3 regions of the Citricoccus sp. NR2 genome follow, and region 1 is predicted to be linked to each of the others. Evidence: riboswitches for the same ligand, from Rfam matches in the RefSeq annotation. Region 1 holds a riboswitch; each other region holds the start of a gene.

Region 1 (6,522 bases):
GCTCAGAGGGCGTCGAAGGAAGTCGATCCTTCGAACCACCCCATCGCCAGACTGTCTCCGGAGGCGTCCCAGGGCGCTCCTTGGGGGAAGCGTCCCGTCTCGCGGAACTTCCCTGAGACGAAGAGCAGCGGTTCGACGTCGTTGACTTCTAGGGCGATGACCTCGCCAATCACGATGAGGTGATCGCCGCCGTCGTAGATGCGCCAGGGCTTGCACTCCAGCGTCGCGGCGTTGCCCTCGAGCACGGGGATGCCGTCCTCGCAGCGCCACGCGGGGGAGCCCTTCATGGGTTTGCCGGCGAAGTTCAGGCAGACATCCAGCTGGTTGACGGACATGATGTTGATGGCGAAAGGCGAATCCTCCAGGTACTGGCCCGCCTTGTTGCCGCGGATCAGCGTGACCTGCGCCAGGGGCGGATCCAGCGAGACGGCGGTGAAGGCGTTCACGGTGGCTCCGTGCGGCGTACCCTCCGGGGTCTGGCAGGTCACCACGGTGACGCCGGTGCCGAACTTGCCGAAGGCCTTACGGAGATCTCGCGAGGTGAAGGTGTTTTCGAGCGGCTCCTCGGTGGGAGCCGGGGCGGTGTTCGTCGCATTCATGATGATTCGGTGCTTTCCTCAGGGGACTCACGGTGCGGACGCTGTAGCGTGTGATGTGCGTCACTTCCTATGCTGGCGGTGAGGGGTTCCCCGGTTCGACTCTCTGTCCCGTACGGGCAAGTCGATGGCCGAATCCGTCAAGAAGTCAGGGTTAGGGCTGTGCGGCGGCGCGTGCCTCGCGCGGGCTGAGCCCGGTGTGCTCCCGGAAGGTGCGCGAGAAATGCGAGGCGGAAGGGAATCCGCTGCGCAGGCCCACCTCGCTGATGCTCAGCTGGGGCTGCTTTTCCATGAGTTTCCGGGAATGGTGGATGCGCTGACGAGTGACCGTTTCGCTGAACGTTGTTCCCTGGTCGGCGAAGATCCTGCTGAGCTGGCGCTCGCTGACACCCACTGCCCGGGCAGTCTGGGCGCGATTGAGGTTCGGGTCGGCGAGGTGATGGTCGATGACGCGCAGTGCCCGCTTGTGAGCAGAGCGATAATCCGGACCGGCGCCGTGCAGGGTGCGTTCCATGAGCTCGACAGTGAGGTCCTCGGCGGTTTGAGAGTCCAGATCGGGGCGCTTGAAGGCTCCCAGGATGAGTCGAGCCATCTCCAGCGCGCTCTGGCATTCAGGGCTTCCCTGTGCCGCGCTTGCGGAAAAGTTCACGGTGAGCGGCTGGCGCAAATCTGTGCCTCGGGAGATCTGAGTGAAGGTGCTCTTGGGCAGGGTGAGGACGAGTTCGTGAACCCCGACGCTGAATCCGCGCAGAAACGGGGAGTCGGCATCGCAGATCAGGGCCTGACCTCGGTGCAAGACATGCGTGCCCTGGTCGCTATGGAAGAACGATTCGCCGTCGAGGCACATGAAGAGCGCGACGTCCTCGGTAGGGTGTGCGGTGATCGTCGCCTGGGAGCGCTCGACGACTTGCGGCGAGCCGCGGACGTGGGCGAAGCGCAGGGTGGGAAGGTGCAGATTCCGCTCCTCAGCGCTCAGGGGACTGTCGTCCAGGGTGCGAATATCGAGGCCGATCAGGGCATTCGTGTTGTGCGCCTCCCAGAACTCGATGCGCTCGCGGTGCGGGATCCGCTCGGTGGTGAAGGATACGAAAGCGGGCGCGGTCGGGTGGGGCGTCGTTGCTGCGTCGTCGGTCATCACGTGCCCCTTCTGGGTCAGGAAGTCTCGCGGGTGCGGTGAGTGAAACCCTGCCCGCGATGTGATGTAAATCACGGTTTCTTCCTCGAGTTTAGGTACTGCGCGCAGATCACAGAAGGATGAAATTCGTCTCTATCGGGACGCACCGAGTATCAATACGGCGCCAAATTCGGGTCATATGGGGTCACACAAGGGTGCTTTCGGCCCTGAGGCGCGCGGTCCGGGTTGCTCCTCGGCGGGGCAGTCATGGTTAGATGTGTCTCGAAACCCATCCAGAGCGACCGAGAGATCTGGCTCCATGACGTCGCAGCAACCACCCGCCCTGGGAAAACCGAGCGCGGGACGGTGCTACCGCCAGAACCGATGGAAAGGAGCATCCTCGTGTCTGTCATTCCTGCCGATTCCGCCCCCGCCGCTTCCGTCTCCTCGACGCCGCGACTGGCGGAGCTGACCCCGCCCCAGGTGCCCGCCGGATCGAATTACCCCAGCCTTGCCGCCCACTTCGCGCCGAACTTCGAGCGCATCGCCGCCGGGGCTCGGCAGCGGGATCTGCACCGGCAGTTGCCCTTTGCGGAGATCGCCGACCTGAACCGCGCCGGCTTCGGCCTGTTGCGGGTGCCTCGCGAGCACGGCGGGGCAGGGGTGAGCGTGCGCACCTTCATCCGGCTACTCATCGACTTGGCCGCGGCGGACTCGAACGTGGCGCATCAGTACCGCTCCCACGCCGGATTCGTGGAGTCGCTGCGGTTTCTCGACGACGCCCGTTCTCAGCACTGGTACGCCCAGCTGCGCGCCGGGGCCACCGTCGGTAACGCCTCCACCGAGAAGGGCGGCAACGCGTTGGGCACCCTGAACACGGTGCTCACTGAACACGGGTCGGGACCGGAGACGACCTGGGTGCTCAACGGCGAGAAGTTCTACGCCACCGGGTCACTCTTCGCCACCCACACCCGCGTCTCGGCCAGCCTCACCGGAGCCGGTGGCGACGTGACTGGGGAGCGCTCCTTCGCGGTGGTGCCTACGGATGCGCCCGGCGTCGAGCTCGACGACGACTGGAACGGGTTCGGGCAGAAGCTCACCGCCACCGGAACGGCCCGATTCCATAACGTCGAGCTGGATCCCCTCTCCGTGCTGCCGCGCCGGATCGGCACCCCGGAGGCGGTGTTCGAGGCCTCGTTCTTCCAGCTGGTGCTGCTTGCCGTGCTGGCCGGGATCGCCCGGGCAGTGCGCGAGGACACCGCAACCGGGGTGCGGGAGCGCAAGCGCACGTTCAACACGGGGCTGGGGCTGCCCTACCGTGAGGACCCGCTGATCCAGGAGGCCACCGGAAACATCGCGGCCACCGCCTTCGCCGTCGAAGCTACCGTGCTGCACGCCGCCGACACCTTCGATGAGGCGCTGGCGGTGGCGGAAGCCACCGGCGCCGACCGGCACGACTTCACCGGGACGGTTCCACAGGAGTTCTACACCGCGGAGCTGGCCATCCAGCAGGCCCAGATCACCGTGCCGGAACAGACCATCCGGGTCGCCTCCGAACTCTTCCTCACCGGCGGGGCGTCCAACACCGCCGTCGAGAAGGGGCTGGACCGGCATTGGCGCAACGCCCAGACCGTGGCCACGCACAACCCCATCGTCTTCCGCTCACGGCAGGTCGGCGACTGGTTCATCAACGGCACCCTGCCGCAAGGGCTGTCCGCTATCGGCGATGCCCCGGCCTCAGCGGCAGCATCCGCACCGACTCAAGGATGACGTCACATAACGTCATCTTCGACGGTTCGTGATCGCTGCAGAGCGTTTGTGAACCGTGTGACGAGATGCATGACGCTCGTCATGGTTCGTCATGACACGGGGTTCGTCCCCGTGTTTGAATGGACCGGTAACCATCCAGAGCGACCGAGAGACCTGGCTCGTCGACGTCGCAGCAACCCGCCCCACGAGGCGAAGGTGCTAATGCCAGCAACGATGGAGGATTCTCATGATCTCCCTGCGCCACGTCACCACCACGTTCAAAGGCGGTGACATTACTGCGGTCGACGACGTCAGTCTCGACGTACGCCGTGGCTCGATTCACGGCATCATCGGCTTCTCGGGGGCCGGCAAATCCACACTGCTGCGCAACATCAACCTCCTGGAGCGCCCCACCTCCGGTGAGGTCTGGGTCGACGGCGAAGAGCTCACCGGGCTCAGCGCGGAACAGCTGCGCCAGCGCCGCCACCAGATCGGCATGATCTTCCAGGGCTTCAACCTGGTGAACAATCACACCGCCGTCGCCAACGTGGAACTGTCGCTGACCTTCGCGGGCGTGACGAACCGGCGCGAGCGTCGTCGTCGGGCCCTGGAGGCACTGGAGCTGGTGGACCTGGCCGACCGGGCCAAGGCCTACCCTGCTCAGCTCTCCGGTGGGCAGAAGCAGCGTGTGGCCATCGCCCGCGCCCTGGCCACCAAGCCGAATGTGTTGCTCTGCGATGAGCCCACCTCCGCACTGGACCCATTCACCACCGCCACGGTGCTTCAGTACCTGGCCGACATCAACGCCCAGCTGGGCATCACCATCGTGGTCGTCACCCACGAGATGGAGGTCATCAAGGCCCTGGCCGACGACGTAACCGTCATGGAATCCGGCGCCATCGTCGAGCAGTTCACCACCGAGCAGCTGCGTTCCGACAGCTTCCGGCCGCACACCGCGATCGGTTCCTACCTGATCTCCGAGGGCATCTCGGTGGAGAAAGGACGCGTAGGCACCCTGGAGGTGTCCGCCGCCCCGGCCGACCGACACAACGACGACAACGACGCCGCTGGCACCACGGCAGACTCCGCGGTAGTGCTGGAGAAGGTGGGGAACTGACATGGAACGCATCATCGAACTGCTTCCCGAATTCACCGCAGCGCTGTTGCAGACCTTCGCCATGATTGGGGTCGCCATCCCGATTGCGGTGCTGCTCGGCACCCCGCTGGGCATCTGGCTCGTGAACCACGCCCCCGGCGGAATTTCACCCTCGCCGCAGCTGCACCGGGTGGTTTCCGCCATCGTCAACGCGGTGCGCTCCTTCCCGTTCCTGATTCTGCTCATCGCGATCATCCCGTTCACCCGGTTCGTGGTGGGCACCACCGTGGGCACCGCGGCGGCTATCGTCCCGTTGACGGTCAACGCCATTCCGTACTTCGCCCGCCTGGTGGAGCAGAACATCAACCAGCTGGGCACCGGGCCCATTGAGGCCGCCCGCGCCATGGGCGCCACCCGCGGCCAGATCATCCGCTCCGTGATGCTCGTGGACGCCCGACCGGCCCTGATCGGTTCGATCACCATCACCACCGTCTCCTTCATTTCCTACTCGGCGATGGTGGGGCTCGTCGGTGGCGGCGGTATCGGCGACTTTGCCATCCGGTACGGCTACTACCGATACGAAACCGAGGTGATGTTGGTGGCGATCGCGATCATGTTGCTGCTGGTCACCGCCGTCCAGGTCATCGGCAACCGGTTGGTGCGCGTCACCGACAAGCGCCTGGCCTGATTCGCCCGGTCTTCGCGACCGTTCCCTCACTTCTGATCCCGCACGGGTACCCTGCCCCGTGCCGTCCCCCGCGCGCGGAAGGCTCCTTCTGTGCCGCCTTGGAAAGGACCCTCGACTGTGTCGACCCCCCACACCACCGCCTCCGCCTCGCGTGGTTCACGACGGCTGGCCGCCCTCGGTCTCAGTCTCGTCGCCGGACTCGCTCTGACGTCCTGCGGACTGGCCAACGCCGGATCCTCCGTTGACGAGGACCAGACCATCTCGATGATTCTCACGGAATCGGCGCCCTATCAGGACCCCACGGAGATCGTGAAAGAGAAGCTCGAGGAACAGGGCTGGACTCTGGAAACCACCTACGTCACTGACATCATCCTGCCCAACCAGGCCGTCAGCAACGGCGAGTATGACGTCAACTACTTCCAGCACCTGGCCTATCTCAACCAGTTCAATCAGGACAATGGCACCGCAGTCGAGCCGATTTTCTCGGTCTTTTACGCGCGGGCCGGCGTTTTCTCTCTGACGGTGGATACCCTCGACGACCTTCCCGAGGGCGGTCAGATCGCGGTCCCCGTCGACACCTCCAACAACGGTCGCGCCTTGGCACTGTTGGCCGATGCCGGCGTGATCGAGGTCGACGAATCCAAGGAGCCCACTGAGCTCTCCCAGCGGGATATCACCTCGAATCCGAAGAACCTGGAGTTCATCGAGGTGGACCAGCAGTCTCTGGCGCAGACCCTGCCCGACGTGGACGCGGCTTTCGTGTTCGTGCGTCTAGTGGCCGAGGCCGGCTACGACACTGAGGACACCGCGCTGGTGCTGGAATCCGACCCGGACGTGGAGCTGCCCTTCACCAACGGCATCGCCGCCCAGCCGGAGTTCCGCGACACCGAGGGCGCCCGCGTGCTGCAGGAGGCTTACCAATCCGAGGAGATCGCGGAATGGTTCGCCGACTATCAGGGCGGCGTCCTGGATTACACCGACCAGATCGTCGTCGAGAATTCCGCTGACATCTGGGCCGAATACACCTCCGAATGATCCCGAACAATCCGAGAAAGAGACCATCATGACCATCGCACCCCGCCGCTTCGCCTCCGTCGCCCTTTCCGGCGCCGCCCTGCTTGCCCTGACCTCCTGCGGGCTGGTCAATGCTGGCTCCTCCGCCGACGACGACCAGACCATCTCGATGATCGTCACCGAATCCGCGCCGTACCAGGACCCCACGGAGATCGTGAAGGAACAGCTCGAAGAGCAGGGCTGGACCCTGGAGACTACCTACGTC
Region 2 (6,522 bases), 100 kb from region 1:
CTACGAGCACCTCGGAGATGACGTCTTCGGCGCGCACCGCGTAACGCTTCAGGGTGTGCGAGAGCGACGGCGCCAGCCCGGCGAGGCTCATCAGGTCCTGGCGGGTCTCACCGCCCACCCGGGACGACGACATCACCGACATCAGCAGCCGCACCACCGGCCCGAGGGCGCGCTCGACGGCGATTTCTTCCAGGAACTTCTCCAGTACCTGCGGCGGCACCGAGGGCTCGAGCACGCCGAGGATCGCCTCGTCCTTGGTGGCGTAGTAGTTGAAGAAGGTCCGGCGCGACACCCCGGCCGCGTCCGAAATGGAGGTAATCGTGGCAGCTTCGTACCCCTGCTCCGTCACCTGGGCGACGGCGGCCTCATGGAGGGCCAGCAGGGTCGCCTGGCGCTGTTGTTCGCGCCTACCCACAGTGGATTCGGCAGCGAGCTCAGGGCCAGTGTCAGGAATAGAGACGTCACTTTTTTGCACCAGTGCAGTTTATGCACTGGTGCAAAGTTTTGCAAGTCGGGAGGGTTAGCGCGCTCCGTAGGCCGGTTCGTGGCGCTTGACCAGGGCCATCACCCACATGGTGACCGGGGAGAACACGATCTCCACCACAGATTTGAAGACGAATCCGACCACCACGTAGTTCACGAACTGCCCCATGGTTTCGATGCCGATCACCTGGGCGGCGATGGCGCAGAACACCAGGGTGTCCAGGAATTCGCCCACCAGCGTGGAGGCAGCGATGCGCCCAAACAACAGCCGCTCACCGTTGCGGCGCTTCATCCGGGTCATCACCCAGGCATTCGAAAGCTGGCCCACGAGGAACCCGAGCAGCGAGGCGCCCACAATCATCCACACTGGACCCAGGGTGCGCTCGAGGGCTTCCTGTCCGTCGTACCAGGAGGCGCCAGGGAGCACGATGATGATCCAGTAGCACAGGGCCGCGAACGCGGAGAGGGCGAAGGTGGTGATGATGGCCCTGCGCGAGGCGCGGAAACCGTAGACCTCGGAGACGACGTCGCCGATGATGTAGGCCAGCGGGAAGAGGAAGAAGCCGCCGTCGGTGATGATGGGCCCGAACTCCACCCCCTTGGCCGCTCCGATGTTGGAGAGGATGAGCACCACGGCCATCAGTGACATGAAGATGGCGTAGAGGCCTCGTCCGGTGGGTGCGTAATGTGCGGGTGCGGCAGTTTCGGGCACAGTCATTCCTTGTGAACGCGACGAAAATCGCTGATGAGCAACGTGATGGGTCTCGACGACGACGGTGTCACTGCCTCTCCGGCCCGTGCGCGCCTGCTGCCCCAGGCGGCGTCGAATCACCGATATTGTGTCACACCTGCCGTCACCCCGTGGTCACACCTGCCGTCACTGCTGCTGGCCGGGCGTCCCCACCGTGTAGCTGCGCTCGACCGGGGTGGCGTTAACCTCCCAGTCACCGATGATCCGGGCGCGGTAGATCAGCGGGTTGTGGCTGGCCAGCACCCGGGCGTTGCGCCAGTGCCGGTCCAGCCCGCGCGAGGCCGACGCTGCCGAAGCCCCGCCCACCTCGAAGATCGCGGTCGCCGTGGCAAGTACCGCCGGGGCGATCACCTGCTGCGCTTGGTAGACGGAGAGGTAGAGCCGGTCGACGTCGATTTCCGGGAGGATCCGCCCGTCCGACTCGGCCTGCAGCTGGCGGGCCAGCTCCGGCAGAATCGCCGCAAACGCAGCGCGGGCGCCGAAGATCTGCGACGACGCTTGGCCCACCACGTGCAGCACCTGCGGGTCCTGCCCGGGCAGCTCGGCGGCACCATGGGAGAACCCGCGGGTCCGCGAGCGCACGTAGCCGGCGCCCTCCTCCACCACCGCCTGGCCGATGCCGGTCAGCACAGCCAGGTGCACGTACTGGGCGAGCGCCTGTCCGAACGCCACGCGGCCGCCGGAATCGGGGCCGTCCCCGGGCGGGGCGATATCGGCGTGCGGCACCGGGGTGGAGGCGAAACGGGTGGTCCCGGAGGCGGTGAGTTGCTGGCCGAAGCCGTCCCAGTCGTCGACGATTGTGATGCCCGGCGCGGTACTCGGCACGGCCGCGCTCACGGGCTGTCCGTCGTCGTCGGTGGCAGAGACGAGGATCCAGTCAGCATACGCAGCCCCGGTGGAGTAGAACTTCTCTCCGGTGAGCACTCGTACGGGGTGGCCCTCGGCGTCGCGCCGTTCGGTGGTGTGCAGCCGCGTGACGGTCTGCCCACGCACGTTGCCGCGCTCGGTGAGGGCGTTGCCCACGATGGCGCCCTCGCCGATCCGGCGCAGCCACCGGTCCCGAAATTCCGGCGTGGCCGGGTCATCTGCAGGACGGGACAACACGTCTTCCACGTGCAGCCAGTGTGCCCGCAGTGCCTGTGCCAGGTTGGAATCGGCCCGGCCCAGGGCCACCAGAAACCAGGAGGCCTCCTCGAAGCTCAGCCCGGCCCCGCCGTACTCTTCCGGCACGCGCAGGGTGGTGTAGCCGGCGTCGCGCAGGGCGTGCACCGCGTCGCGGTCCAGCTCCCCGGCGGCTTCCCTGCTCACGGCGGTGGCCGCGATCTGGTCGAACACCGGTGCCAGCTTCTGATGCGCGGCCCGGACTCGGTCGGGCTGTGTTCCCAGCTCACGCGTCGTTGTCATCAGATGCCCTCTGCGAACTGTACCGGCGTCGCAACAGCACCAGCCTCAACGCCCGCTTCACCCGCTTCACCGGCACCCGCCGCAGCCGGATCGGAGTTCCGTGCTGTCGAGTGGTGCGGCGGCAGCACCCCGTTAATCCGGTAGTTCCCCACCGCCTGGGTGCGGTAGATCAGCGGGGTGTGGCTGGCGATGGCGCGCGCGTTGAGCCAGTGCAGGTGCAGCTGCTTGGCCGCATCCGTGGCGGAGGCGCCGCCGGCCTCAAAGATCTGCCCGGTGGCATCCAGAATCAACTCCGACACCACCAGCGACGCCTCCGAGAGTGCAATGTTCGCCCGGGCGTGCGCCTCCAGGAACACCGGATCCTCCAGGTCGGTGTGCCCGCGAGTGGCCCGGTACGATTCCTCCACCACCTCGGCCGCCCCGCGCACGATCTGCCGCGCCGATGCCACTTTCGCCGACACCGCCCCGATCACCTGGTGCACCAGCGGATCCTGGGCGGGCGTCTCCGCCGTCGCGTGATCGTAGGTCCGACGCCGCTTCTGCACGAACCGGGTGATCTCGCGCAGTGCTGCCGCACCAATCCCGGCTTGAGTGGCGGTCAGTACGATCCACAGCACCGTGTAGGCCAGCACCCCGGTGGGCACGTTGAATTCCTGCAACCGGTCGGCCTGCACCGGAACCCCGCGGAACGTGGTGGTGCCGGATGCGGTGAGCCGCTGGCCGAACCCGTTCCAGTCATCCACCCGTTGTACCCCGCGATCATGCGCATCCACGACGACGAACAGCGGGCCCTCGTCCTCGCGCCCGGGACGCGTGGCCGACACCAGCAGGTAGTCGGCGAACAGCGCGCCGGTGGAGTAGAACTTGTCGCCGGAGATCTCCCCGATCTGGCTCGTGCCGGTGGCCACCGCTGACTGCGAGGTGTCGGCGTCGACGTCGGAAAACAGCACCGGCGCCTTGCCTGCCGTCGGCGGCAACTCCACCAGCGCGTTGCCGAAGATCTTGCCCGCGGCCACCTCGGCCAGCCACCATTGAGACACCGAGCCCTGGGACTCGTTCTCGTGCTGTTCGGTGAACATGAAGTGCCCGTGCAGCGCCTGCGGCAGGTTGGAGTCCGCTGCCGCCAGCTCGATCAACAGCTCCGCCAGCTGCTGCAGGCTCGCCCCGATTCCGCCGTACTCCCGACCCAGCCGCACCCGGGTGAACCCGGAATCGCGCAGCAGCTCGATGGCGTCGAAAGCCAGCTCATGGTCCAGTTCCCGTTGCTGCGCCCCGGCCCGGATCAGGGCGAATACCGGATTGAAGTGCTGGGCCAGCTGCTCGCTGGTGGGCCCGTGCTCGGCGGTGGCTTCTTTCAACTGGGCAAACGTCGACGTCGACATGGGGAGGGTCCTTTCCTACGTACTTGCCCGGGACGGTCGTACCGCGGGCCGAATCCTCACCTGGAGCACCCCACTACGGCGAGAGGGTTGCCGTCCGGTCAGCCAGGGCTTCGCACCGGATCTCGTGATTCTCTGGTCCCGAACCTAGCCAGGCCCGCGCGACGTCGACAACCTTTTCGGCCCAGATCGTGCACGCTGGGACACATTCCGTCACCCTCGCGGCTTCAGCTGTTCCCGGCGTCGCGGCACACACCCTAAGCTGAGACCATGACTTTCTCGGAGATCGCCACCACCGCCGCCGTGTCCGCTTTCAGCCTCGTTGACCCTCGAGATCTCGACGACGAAACCCGCCGCTACTACCAGGCCGGATCGGCCCTCACCTCGGTGCTCGCACTCAGCACCAGCAACCCCACCCTGCGCTCCACGCCAGCCCTGCTACGTTGGGGCATCAAGGCCGGAGCCGGCGCCGTCGGCTGGTGGGCCGCCGATGGCCGCTTCGATCACTGGGACACCGCCGTGCACGAATGGATCGAGTCCAAGGGCTCGGCGCACCCACGTTGGTGGATCGCCGCCGGGGCCGCCGCCACCATGGTCGGCACCTTCGCCCTGGACCGCGCGCTCAGCCGCTGGGAATCCCGCGCGGCTTGGGAACGCGAGCTCGAGGAGACCAAGGAAGAAGACCTTTTCGAACCGCTGCATCCGCGCGTCCGCGAGGTCCTGGAACTGCTGGCCCCCGAGGAACTGATCCAGTCCGAAGACGTCCAGGAACAAATCAAGTCAGCCACGCAGCTCGCTTTCGAGCCCACCTATGACAGCGTGGTGTTCCACGTGCCGGAGGAATCGACCCGGCTCGTCCCGTTCCAGCAGACTTGGTGCGTGGCCGGGGTGTTCCAGCGCAATGGGGTGGAGCATGAGATCCGGTTGATGATCAACGACGGACTGCTGGGCGAACTCGTCATCTACGCCGAAGACGACGCCGAGGTCGCGTTCTCCAGCCTGAACGAGTGGCCCGCGCCGAGCGAGATCACCCTGATGATCGAGTCCCCCACCCCGGTGTCCTGACCTCTCGACGAATCCCCTCCGGCTCAAGTGGACAACCATGCGGTCGACCGTCTTCGGCGACAGACCCGGCTGGCGTGCAATCAACTCGAGCTAGGCCAGATCACGCCCCAGCCGTTGCACGAAGTAGTGTGGCACCACCGAGCGTAGAAGCATGAGCACGCGGCGTGCCGCCTATTTCTGGCAGGATGACTTTTACTTCGAAGAACCCCTCAACGAAACCATGGCCGCGTTCACCGACTGGCAGACGCGACCATGGTCATCGAGAAGTAAGTGGCCCGATCTAGAAGGACATCAAAGGTTCTCGAGAATTCGTCGGGTCGTCGTCCGCAGCGAATCAGCGAACTGGTAGATGTCAACCAACCCGTCGATAGGGTGACGGGTTTCGCGCCGCTCCTCATCGAACGTACCAATGTACTTTTGCGACCGGTTGAAGTGGAGACGCGCAATCGATCGGCGGTTGTTGTCATCGAGCATGACAGCGAAATAGGACTTGGAGTCCCGGTAGAAGACACGATCCGGCGCAACTTCACTGCACACGATTGCTCGGATGATGTGAAAACCTTCGAGCTCTTCGATTGTGGTTTCAATACCATCGTCCTCGACCGCAGCTTCCCGAAGGTCTTGCTCGACGACTTCATCGCTGGAAAGGCTCTCTGCCATTTCTGCCCCCTTGTCTGCAGTCGAGGCAGATTCTCCAAGAGCAGTTTTCAACCGATCGTTGACTTGGTCGCGCAAGAACTGCCGTGTCGCTTTGGAGATGAGACTGGAGAACTGTTCCCGGACGCGCTGAGTGACCGGTCCTTCATAGACCTTCGATGCAATGAATTTGATCCAATCGTCGTCTGCCTGGTGGAAAAAATCACCGATGCGTCGCTTGATTGCGCTGATGTATTTGAGCTCTTCAGCTGCATTAACCACCGATTCAAGGTCAAAGTCCTCTTTGGAGAGCTTCTTGAGTTCAGGCAGCAAAGCATCGTCAATGTCATTGAGATCAAGGACCAAGAATGGCTTCGAATCCATCTTGTTCGGCGCGTCCAGGTCTGTATAGAACTGATACTGCTCACCGTTCGTCAAAATTGCGATCCGAGCCTTTGTCACCGCAAAGTATCGGAAGAGCTGTGATGCGTGCTCCAACTTCAAAGTGCCAGTCAGACTCTTGCACTCCACCAACATCTGGATTTCGCCATCTCGAACGATGGCGTAGTCGATCTTCTCTCCCTTCTTGATTCCCAGGTCCGCCGTGAACTCCGGGACAACTTCAAGTGGGTTGAATACGTCATATCCAAGAATCGACGAGATGAAGGGCATAACCAGCGCATTCTTCGTCGCCTCTTCAGTAGCGATGAGGTCCTTCTGCTGGCGCATTTTGACTGCAAGCGAGTACAAACGTTCCGAGAAATTCACAATGCTCCTTTGTGCGTGACGAACATCTCCATGCTA
Region 3 (6,522 bases), 620 kb from region 1:
CGGGGAAACTGCGAGGCAGTGTCGGTACTGCGGGCCAGAATCCGGTCCTGTTCCCGGGCCGGCATCGACCCCAGCAGAGGCAGCACCGCGGTATCGGGCGCCAGGCGCGGGTCGCTACCCAGCCGGGCCGCCACCCGGTCGATCTCACGGGCGCCGGGCAAAAACACCAGGGTGTCACCGGGGCGATCGGGACCAACGGGGGTATGCGGGTACTGGTGCAGATGCTGATATTCGACGACGACGTCGGCCACATGATCCAGAAAACCGGGTGCGACTCCGCGGGCATCCAGACTGCGCTGCGCCTGCGTTCCCCAGGGTGCCCAGATCTCCTGCAGCGGATGCGGTTCGGTGGCCACCTCAAGCACCCGTGCACCCAGCAACTCCGCCCAGTGTCCGACGTCGAGGGTTGCCGACATCACCACCACATGCAGCTCCGGGCGCAGCTGACCCAGCTGTTCCACCAAGGCGAAGGTCAGATCGGTGTCCAGGTGACGCTCGTGGACCTCGTCGAGCACGATGGCGCCGATTCCGCTGGCTTCCGGGTCCGCGATCAGCCGACGCAGCAGCACCCCGGTCGTCACGAACTCCACCCGCGTGGCAGCCGAAACGTGTCGGTCCCCGCGCACCGTGTAGCCGACCTCGCGGCCCAACTGCGCACCGCTGAGAGAGACGAGACGACGCGCGGCAGCTCGGGCGGCCATCCGGCGCGGTTGCGTGACGACGACGCGGCCCGCCGACACTGCAGCCAGCGCCGGTGGCACCACCGTGGTCTTGCCGCTACCGGGCGGCGCGGAAATCACGACTCGGATGCCCGCCGTTCCGGCCCCGGAGTCTGTTCCTGGCGCGGTGAGCTCAGCCTGCTCGGCCAACTCACATCCGGCCAGCCCGGTCAGTTGCGGCACCAGGCGGGCCGCGGGCAGCCCCTGAACGATCCGTTCCCATGGGATCTCCCAGGAATCGGCGGGTTGGTGCGCGGCGGGTGTGTTCGTCATGATCGGTTCCCCGCCCCTCTTTCCTTCAGCACTGTCACCGACCCCGGTGCCCCGCGCGTCGTCGGGTTTGCCGGGTTTGTCCGGTTTCTCGGAAATACGGTATCAACCCCGAACCCGCCCCTGCAGATGACGCCGCGTCTCGCCCGTGACCGCCGGCGAGATGAAACCGGCGGTGCATTCTGGCACAATGACATCCAGGTCACGAGTGTCAGCGACAAGCCCCGGCTAGCTGATCGGCAACCCTCCAACCGCGGTGGGGTGCCCCGGGTGAGGACCAGGCGATCGAGGAACCCCTCGACCGCAAGCGCGGGCCATCGCGGACCGCCTCTTCGGCCTCGGAGCGGCGATGGTGATGGCCCTGACAGAACAGGAGCCGCCATCATGTCCCCTTCAGCAGACTGGTCGTTCGAGACCCAACAGATCCACGCCGGGATCACCAACGACCCCACCACGGGAGCCACCCAGCTGCCGATCTACCAGACGACGTCGTTCAGCTTCCCGTCCACCGAATCTGCCGCGGGACGTTTCGCCCTGCAGGAGCTCGGCCCCATCTACACGCGCCTGACCAACCCGACCACCGACTCCGTCGAGAACAAGATCGCCGCGCTCGAAGGTGGGGTGGGCGCGGTATTGCTCTCCTCGGGGCAGTCGGCCACTACCCTGGCGATCCTCAACGTGGCCGGGGCCGGGGACCATATTGTGGTTTCGGCTTCGCTGTACGGCGGCACCCAGAACCTGTTCAAACACACCCTGACCCGACTGGGTATCACCACCACGTTCGTGCAGGATCCGGACGATCTGAACGAGTGGCGTTCGGCCGTTCAGCCGACGACGAAGGCGCTGTTCGGTGAAGTGTTGGGCAATCCGCGCGCCGATGTGCTCGACATTGCCGGGGTGGCTCAGGTGGCGCACGACGCCGGGGTGCCGCTCATCGTCGACTCCACCCTGACCACCCCGTACCTGGTGCGACCCTTTGACCACGGGGCCGACGTCGTCGTGCATTCGGCCACCAAGTTCCTGGGCGGGCACGCAGCCGCCCTGGGCGGCGTGATTGTGGACTCTGGCAACTTCGACTGGACCGCCGATCCGGAACGGTTCCCCGGTTTCAATGAACCGGATGAGTCCTACAACGGCATCGTGTTCGGTCGTGATTTCGGGGCCGACGGCGCACTGGGCGCCAACGTCGCGTACATCCTGAAGATCCGCACGCAGCTGCTGCGTGACCTGGGCACGTCGGCCAGCCCGTTCAACGCGTTCATTCTCAACCTCGGATTGGAGACGCTCAGCCTGCGTATGGAACGTCATGTCGCCAACGCCCAACGGGTTGCCGAATATCTTGAGGCTCACCCCCAGATGCATTCGGTAGCCTACGCCGGTCTGCCGTCGAGCCGGTGGCACGAGCGGGCATCGCAACTGTTGCGGGGTGCCGGTTCCGTGGTGGCATTCGAGATCGACGGCGGAGTGGCGGCCGGGCAGGCTTTCGTGGAGGCGCTGCAGCTCCACCAGCACGTGGCGAACGTCGGCGACACCCGTTCGCTGGTGATTCACCCGGCGTCCACCACCCATTCTCAGCTCACCGAGGATGAGCGGCGCGCCGCCGGGGTGGGCCCGGGGCTGGTGCGACTCTCGGTGGGGCTGGAGCATGTCGACGATATTCTGGCCGATCTCGAGGCCGGATTTACCGCGGCCGTTAAGGCCTGAGGGTCCGATTCGAGAGTGACCAATATCCCAGACCAGACGGCGAAAGAAGCAGGAACACATGACCATCGGAGTGGACCCGATGCCCGGCAGTGACACCAGCAGCACCACCAACACCGCTGACAACAGTGCGGTGGCACTAGACCTGCAGGGCGGACTCCGCTACGCCGATCTCGGCCGCTTCGATTTCGAGACCGGCGGCCAGCTCCCGCAGATCCGGCTGGCCTATGAGACCTGGGGCGAGCTCAACAGCGACGGTAGCAATGCCATCCTGATCGAGCACGCGCTCACCGGTAATTCCCATGTCGCCGCCTCCGACGCCTCGGACGAACCCGGCTGGTGGGAGGGCCTGGTCGGTCCGGGCCGCCCCATCGACACCGAAAAGTGGTTCGTGGTGTCGGCGAACATGCTCGGCGGTTGCGACGGTTCCACCGGTCCTTCGAGTCTCGACGATGACGGTCGGGCCTGGGGATCGCGCTTCCCGTTTGTCACCATCCGCGACGCCGTGCACGCCGAGGCCCGATTGGCGGATGCCCTCGGAATCCGGGTCTGGCATGCCGTGCTGGGCGGTTCGATGGGCGGCGCCCGGGCTCTGGAATGGGCCGCCACCTATCCGGACCGGGTGCGTGGTTTCGGGGTGTTCGCGGCCGGTGCGCACTCCACCGCCGAACAGATCGCTTTCGCTCAGGCGCAGGTGGAGGCCATCCGGTTGGATCCGAACTTCCACGGCGGTGACTACTACGACGCCGACCACGTTCCCTCCGGTGGTCTGGGGATCGCCCGTCGTATCGCGCATATCACCTACCGGTCGGAAGCGGAGCTGGAGGCGCGGTTCGGCCGCGCGGCCCAGCCCGGGGAGGACCCTTTCGGGTCGCCGACCCGTCGCAACGGCCGCTACCAGGTTGAGTCGTACCTGGATTACAAGGCGATCAGCTTGGCCAAGCGGTTCGACGCGAACAGCTACCTTGCGCTCACGGAAGCGCTGATGTCACACGACGTCGGCCGCAACCGCGGGGGAGAAGCGGCAGCGTTGAGCCGGGTGACGGCGACGCCGTTCATCGCAGCGGTGACGTCGGACCGGCTCTACCTACCGGAACAGTCGGATCAGCTGGCGGCGCAGTTGCCCGGGGACGTTCCGGTGTTCATGATCGACTCACCGATCGGTCACGACGGGTTCCTCACAGACCTGGAGCAGCTTTTTGACGAACTGGTCGAGACCCTGAGTCTGTAATTGTCGCGGCTCGTGTAGCGTCAGGGGACGTCAGCGAGCGGACTCGCCGTGATCGTCGGTCGGCTCTTCGTGCGGGTCGCTGCCCTGAGGCATCGGGGCACCGAACATGGGTGCCGCCGTCGGGCGCTTCGCCGTCGTGTGGTCGCCGGAAGATTGGCCGCGCAATCGTCGCAGCACCCACGGCAACAGGTGGTCCTTCGCCCAGATCGCGTCGGCGGTACGTGCCTGACGCCAGGTTCGTTCAACCGGGGGTTTCGGCTCCAACGGGGAAAGCTGGTGCGGCACGTTCAGGGTGTCGAGAACCATGGAAGCGATGGTGTGATGACCGGTGGCCGAAAAATGCAGCCGGTCCTCGGCCCACATCTCCGGTCGCGTCAGCTCACGCAGTGCCCACATATCGGCGACGACGGCGTCGTGCCGGGCCGCCACCGCCCGCACATTTTCGTTGTAGATGGCCACTTTGCCACGAATCCGCCCCATCACCGGGGTGTCTCGGATATCGGGGCCGTTGAACACGACGACGGTGGCGCCACTGCCGGTCAGGCGCTCGACCACCGCATCTAGCTCGGTGGCGATGACATCGGGATCACCGGAGGGGCGTAGCACGTCGTTCCCGCCGGCGCAGATGGAGATCAGGTCGGGCTGTAGTGCGAGTGCCGGTTCCACTTGCTCGTCGCGAATCTGGCCTAGCAGCCGGCCGCGGATAGCGAGGTTGGCGTAAGAGAAGTCCTGATCGGCGGGTACGGTTCGGGCCAGTTCCTCGGCCACGCGGTCGGCCCAGCCTCGGTGGTATTCGGGATGATCGTCGAGGGGCTGGGGGTCGCCGATGCCCTCGGTGAAAGAGTCTCCGATGGCGACGTACCGGCGCCACGGGTGTGGAGTGAGAAGAGCATTCATCCTTCCATTCTGTCATTATCTGTCGTCTTGCCAACTTTCGGGTAACCCCCCGATCGGCCAGCGATGCGTGGTGGACCATGGTGCGCAGGTCGATGGTGACGCTGATCTGCGGGCGGGTCGTTCGGGACAGCCTCGGTGGAGTCGGCCGGGGAATCGGTGGGAGAGACCATGCGCCGGGTCAAGCCGGCAGGCGCCCGGCCTTTACACTGGTGGGTATGGCTGAATCCTGGAACCCCACCGTGCGCTGGTCCCGACCCGAACACGAACGCGAGGGCACCGATCTCCTCGTGTTCCTCCACGGGTACGGCGCCAACGAACACGATCTGTTCCCGCTGTCCCAGTACCTTCCGCAGCGTTACACGGTCGCCTCGGTGCGCGCCCCGATGGCCATGGAATTCGGCGGCGTCGTGCAGGGGTACACCTGGTTCCCGCTCGCTCAAGACATGGGATCCGACCCCGCACTCGTGTACCAAGCCACGGTAGACCTGCAGTCATGGGTGGCCGCACAGCGCTCGCAGTTCCGTTCCGTCAGTCTGCTCGGATTCTCCATGGGCATGGTGATGGCTACCTCGCTGCTACGCATGGAACCCACCGCATATGACCGCATCGTGGGGCTCTCCGGGTTCGTCATCAATATTGACCCCGACAGCCCCGCTATCCGCTACCCCGTGGATGATGCCCTGCGCTCGTTGTTTCACGACGACGAGGTCGCCTTTGCCCGTCCGAAGGTGTTCTGGGGCCGGGACCCGCAGGATCCCATCATCCCGGTCGAGCAGGTGGACTACGCCCGCAGCTGGCTCAGCGACCATGTAGAGCTCACCGCGGAAGAGTATTCCGGCGTCGGGCATGGCATCCACCCCAACGAAATTCAGGACGTCGCGCGGTTCCTCGAGCAGAGCCCCCACGCCGGAGAGTAAGTCCAGCGGTCAGGGACGCGTCATCACCGGTTCACCTTCCGGCCATGATGGCTCCCTAGGGTGAGCGAGTCATTGACTCACCGTGAAGGAGCCCACCCATGTCTTCATTCCGTCACCGCGCGGGCGCTGCCGCCCCGCTGATGGTGCTGGCGCTGGTCGTCACTCCGGCCACCGCGCTGGCCGATACCACCGAACAGCCCGGCACCCCTGACGATGCCGCCGGCGAAACCGCCACGCTGACCCTGCTGAATTTCAACGATTTCCACGGTCGACTCAACGACGACGGTCTGGCGATGGCGAAGAACATCGAGGCCGAGCGCGAGGCCAACCCTAACTCGCTGCTGGTCTCCGCCGGTGACAACGTGGGCGGCACCCTGTTCGTTTCCTCCGCCAGCGACGACAACCCGACCTTGGACTTCCTGAACGTGCTGGGCCTGCAGGCCTCCGCCCTGGGTAACCACGAGTTCGATCAGGGCCGCGAAGACCTGGACGCCCGCATCGTGGAGCGCTCCGCGTTCCCGCAGCTGGGCGCCAACGTGCTGGAAGCCGACGGCGAACCGGCCTACGAGCCCTACACGCTACTGGAGACCGAGTCCGGCCACACCGTCGCCGTCATCGGGGCCGTCACCCCTGAGACCACCACACTGGTCAGCCCCGCTGGCATTGCCGATCTGTCGTTCGCGGATCCGGTGGAGCACGTGAACCGCTACGCTGAGGCACTCTCCGACGGCGACGACGCCAACGGTGAGGCTGACATCATCGTCGCCGCTTACCACGAGGGAGTGAA

Evidence for each region. Region 1 has a riboswitch for S-adenosylmethionine ahead of O1A05_RS01190 (acyl-CoA dehydrogenase family protein). Riboswitches for the same ligand answer to the same signal wherever they lie in the genome.
Region 2: it holds a riboswitch for S-adenosylmethionine, as region 1 does, so the genes downstream of both, O1A05_RS00690 (monooxygenase) here and O1A05_RS01190 (acyl-CoA dehydrogenase family protein) in region 1, are expected to answer to the same signal.
Region 3: it holds a riboswitch for S-adenosylmethionine, as region 1 does, so the genes downstream of both, O1A05_RS13885 (O-acetylhomoserine aminocarboxypropyltransferase/cysteine synthase family protein) here and O1A05_RS01190 (acyl-CoA dehydrogenase family protein) in region 1, are expected to answer to the same signal.

Annotation. Positions count from the first base shown of each region.
Region 1 is NZ_CP115154.1:246,417-252,938, reverse strand. Features, by position in the region: gene O1A05_RS01200 (flavin reductase family protein) at 3-599, opposite strand; gene O1A05_RS01195 (helix-turn-helix transcriptional regulator) at 751-1,731, opposite strand; SAM riboswitch class I at 1,997-2,101, shown strand; gene O1A05_RS01190 (acyl-CoA dehydrogenase family protein) at 2,113-3,480, shown strand; SAM riboswitch class I at 3,609-3,700, shown strand; gene O1A05_RS01185 (methionine ABC transporter ATP-binding protein) at 3,707-4,576, shown strand; gene O1A05_RS01180 (methionine ABC transporter permease) at 4,578-5,243, shown strand; gene O1A05_RS01175 (MetQ/NlpA family ABC transporter substrate-binding protein) at 5,361-6,278, shown strand; gene O1A05_RS01170 (MetQ/NlpA family ABC transporter substrate-binding protein) at 6,307-6,522, shown strand, end outside.
Region 2 is NZ_CP115154.1:144,225-150,746, forward strand. Features, by position in the region: gene O1A05_RS00675 (TetR/AcrR family transcriptional regulator) at 1-475, opposite strand, end outside; gene O1A05_RS00680 (queuosine precursor transporter) at 521-1,201, opposite strand; gene O1A05_RS00685 (acyl-CoA dehydrogenase family protein) at 1,361-2,638, opposite strand; gene O1A05_RS00690 (monooxygenase) at 2,638-4,020, opposite strand; SAM riboswitch class IV at 4,035-4,150, opposite strand; gene O1A05_RS00695 (hypothetical protein) at 4,288-5,082, shown strand; gene O1A05_RS00700 (type I restriction endonuclease) at 5,374-6,486, opposite strand.
Region 3 is NZ_CP115154.1:2,941,798-2,948,319, reverse strand. Features, by position in the region: gene hrpB (ATP-dependent helicase HrpB) at 1-992, opposite strand, end outside; SAM riboswitch class IV at 1,190-1,305, shown strand; gene O1A05_RS13885 (O-acetylhomoserine aminocarboxypropyltransferase/cysteine synthase family protein) at 1,374-2,693, shown strand; gene metX (homoserine O-acetyltransferase MetX) at 2,752-3,921, shown strand; gene O1A05_RS13875 (SGNH/GDSL hydrolase family protein) at 3,952-4,818, opposite strand; gene O1A05_RS13870 (alpha/beta hydrolase) at 5,034-5,735, shown strand; gene O1A05_RS13865 (bifunctional metallophosphatase/5'-nucleotidase) at 5,834-6,522, shown strand, end outside.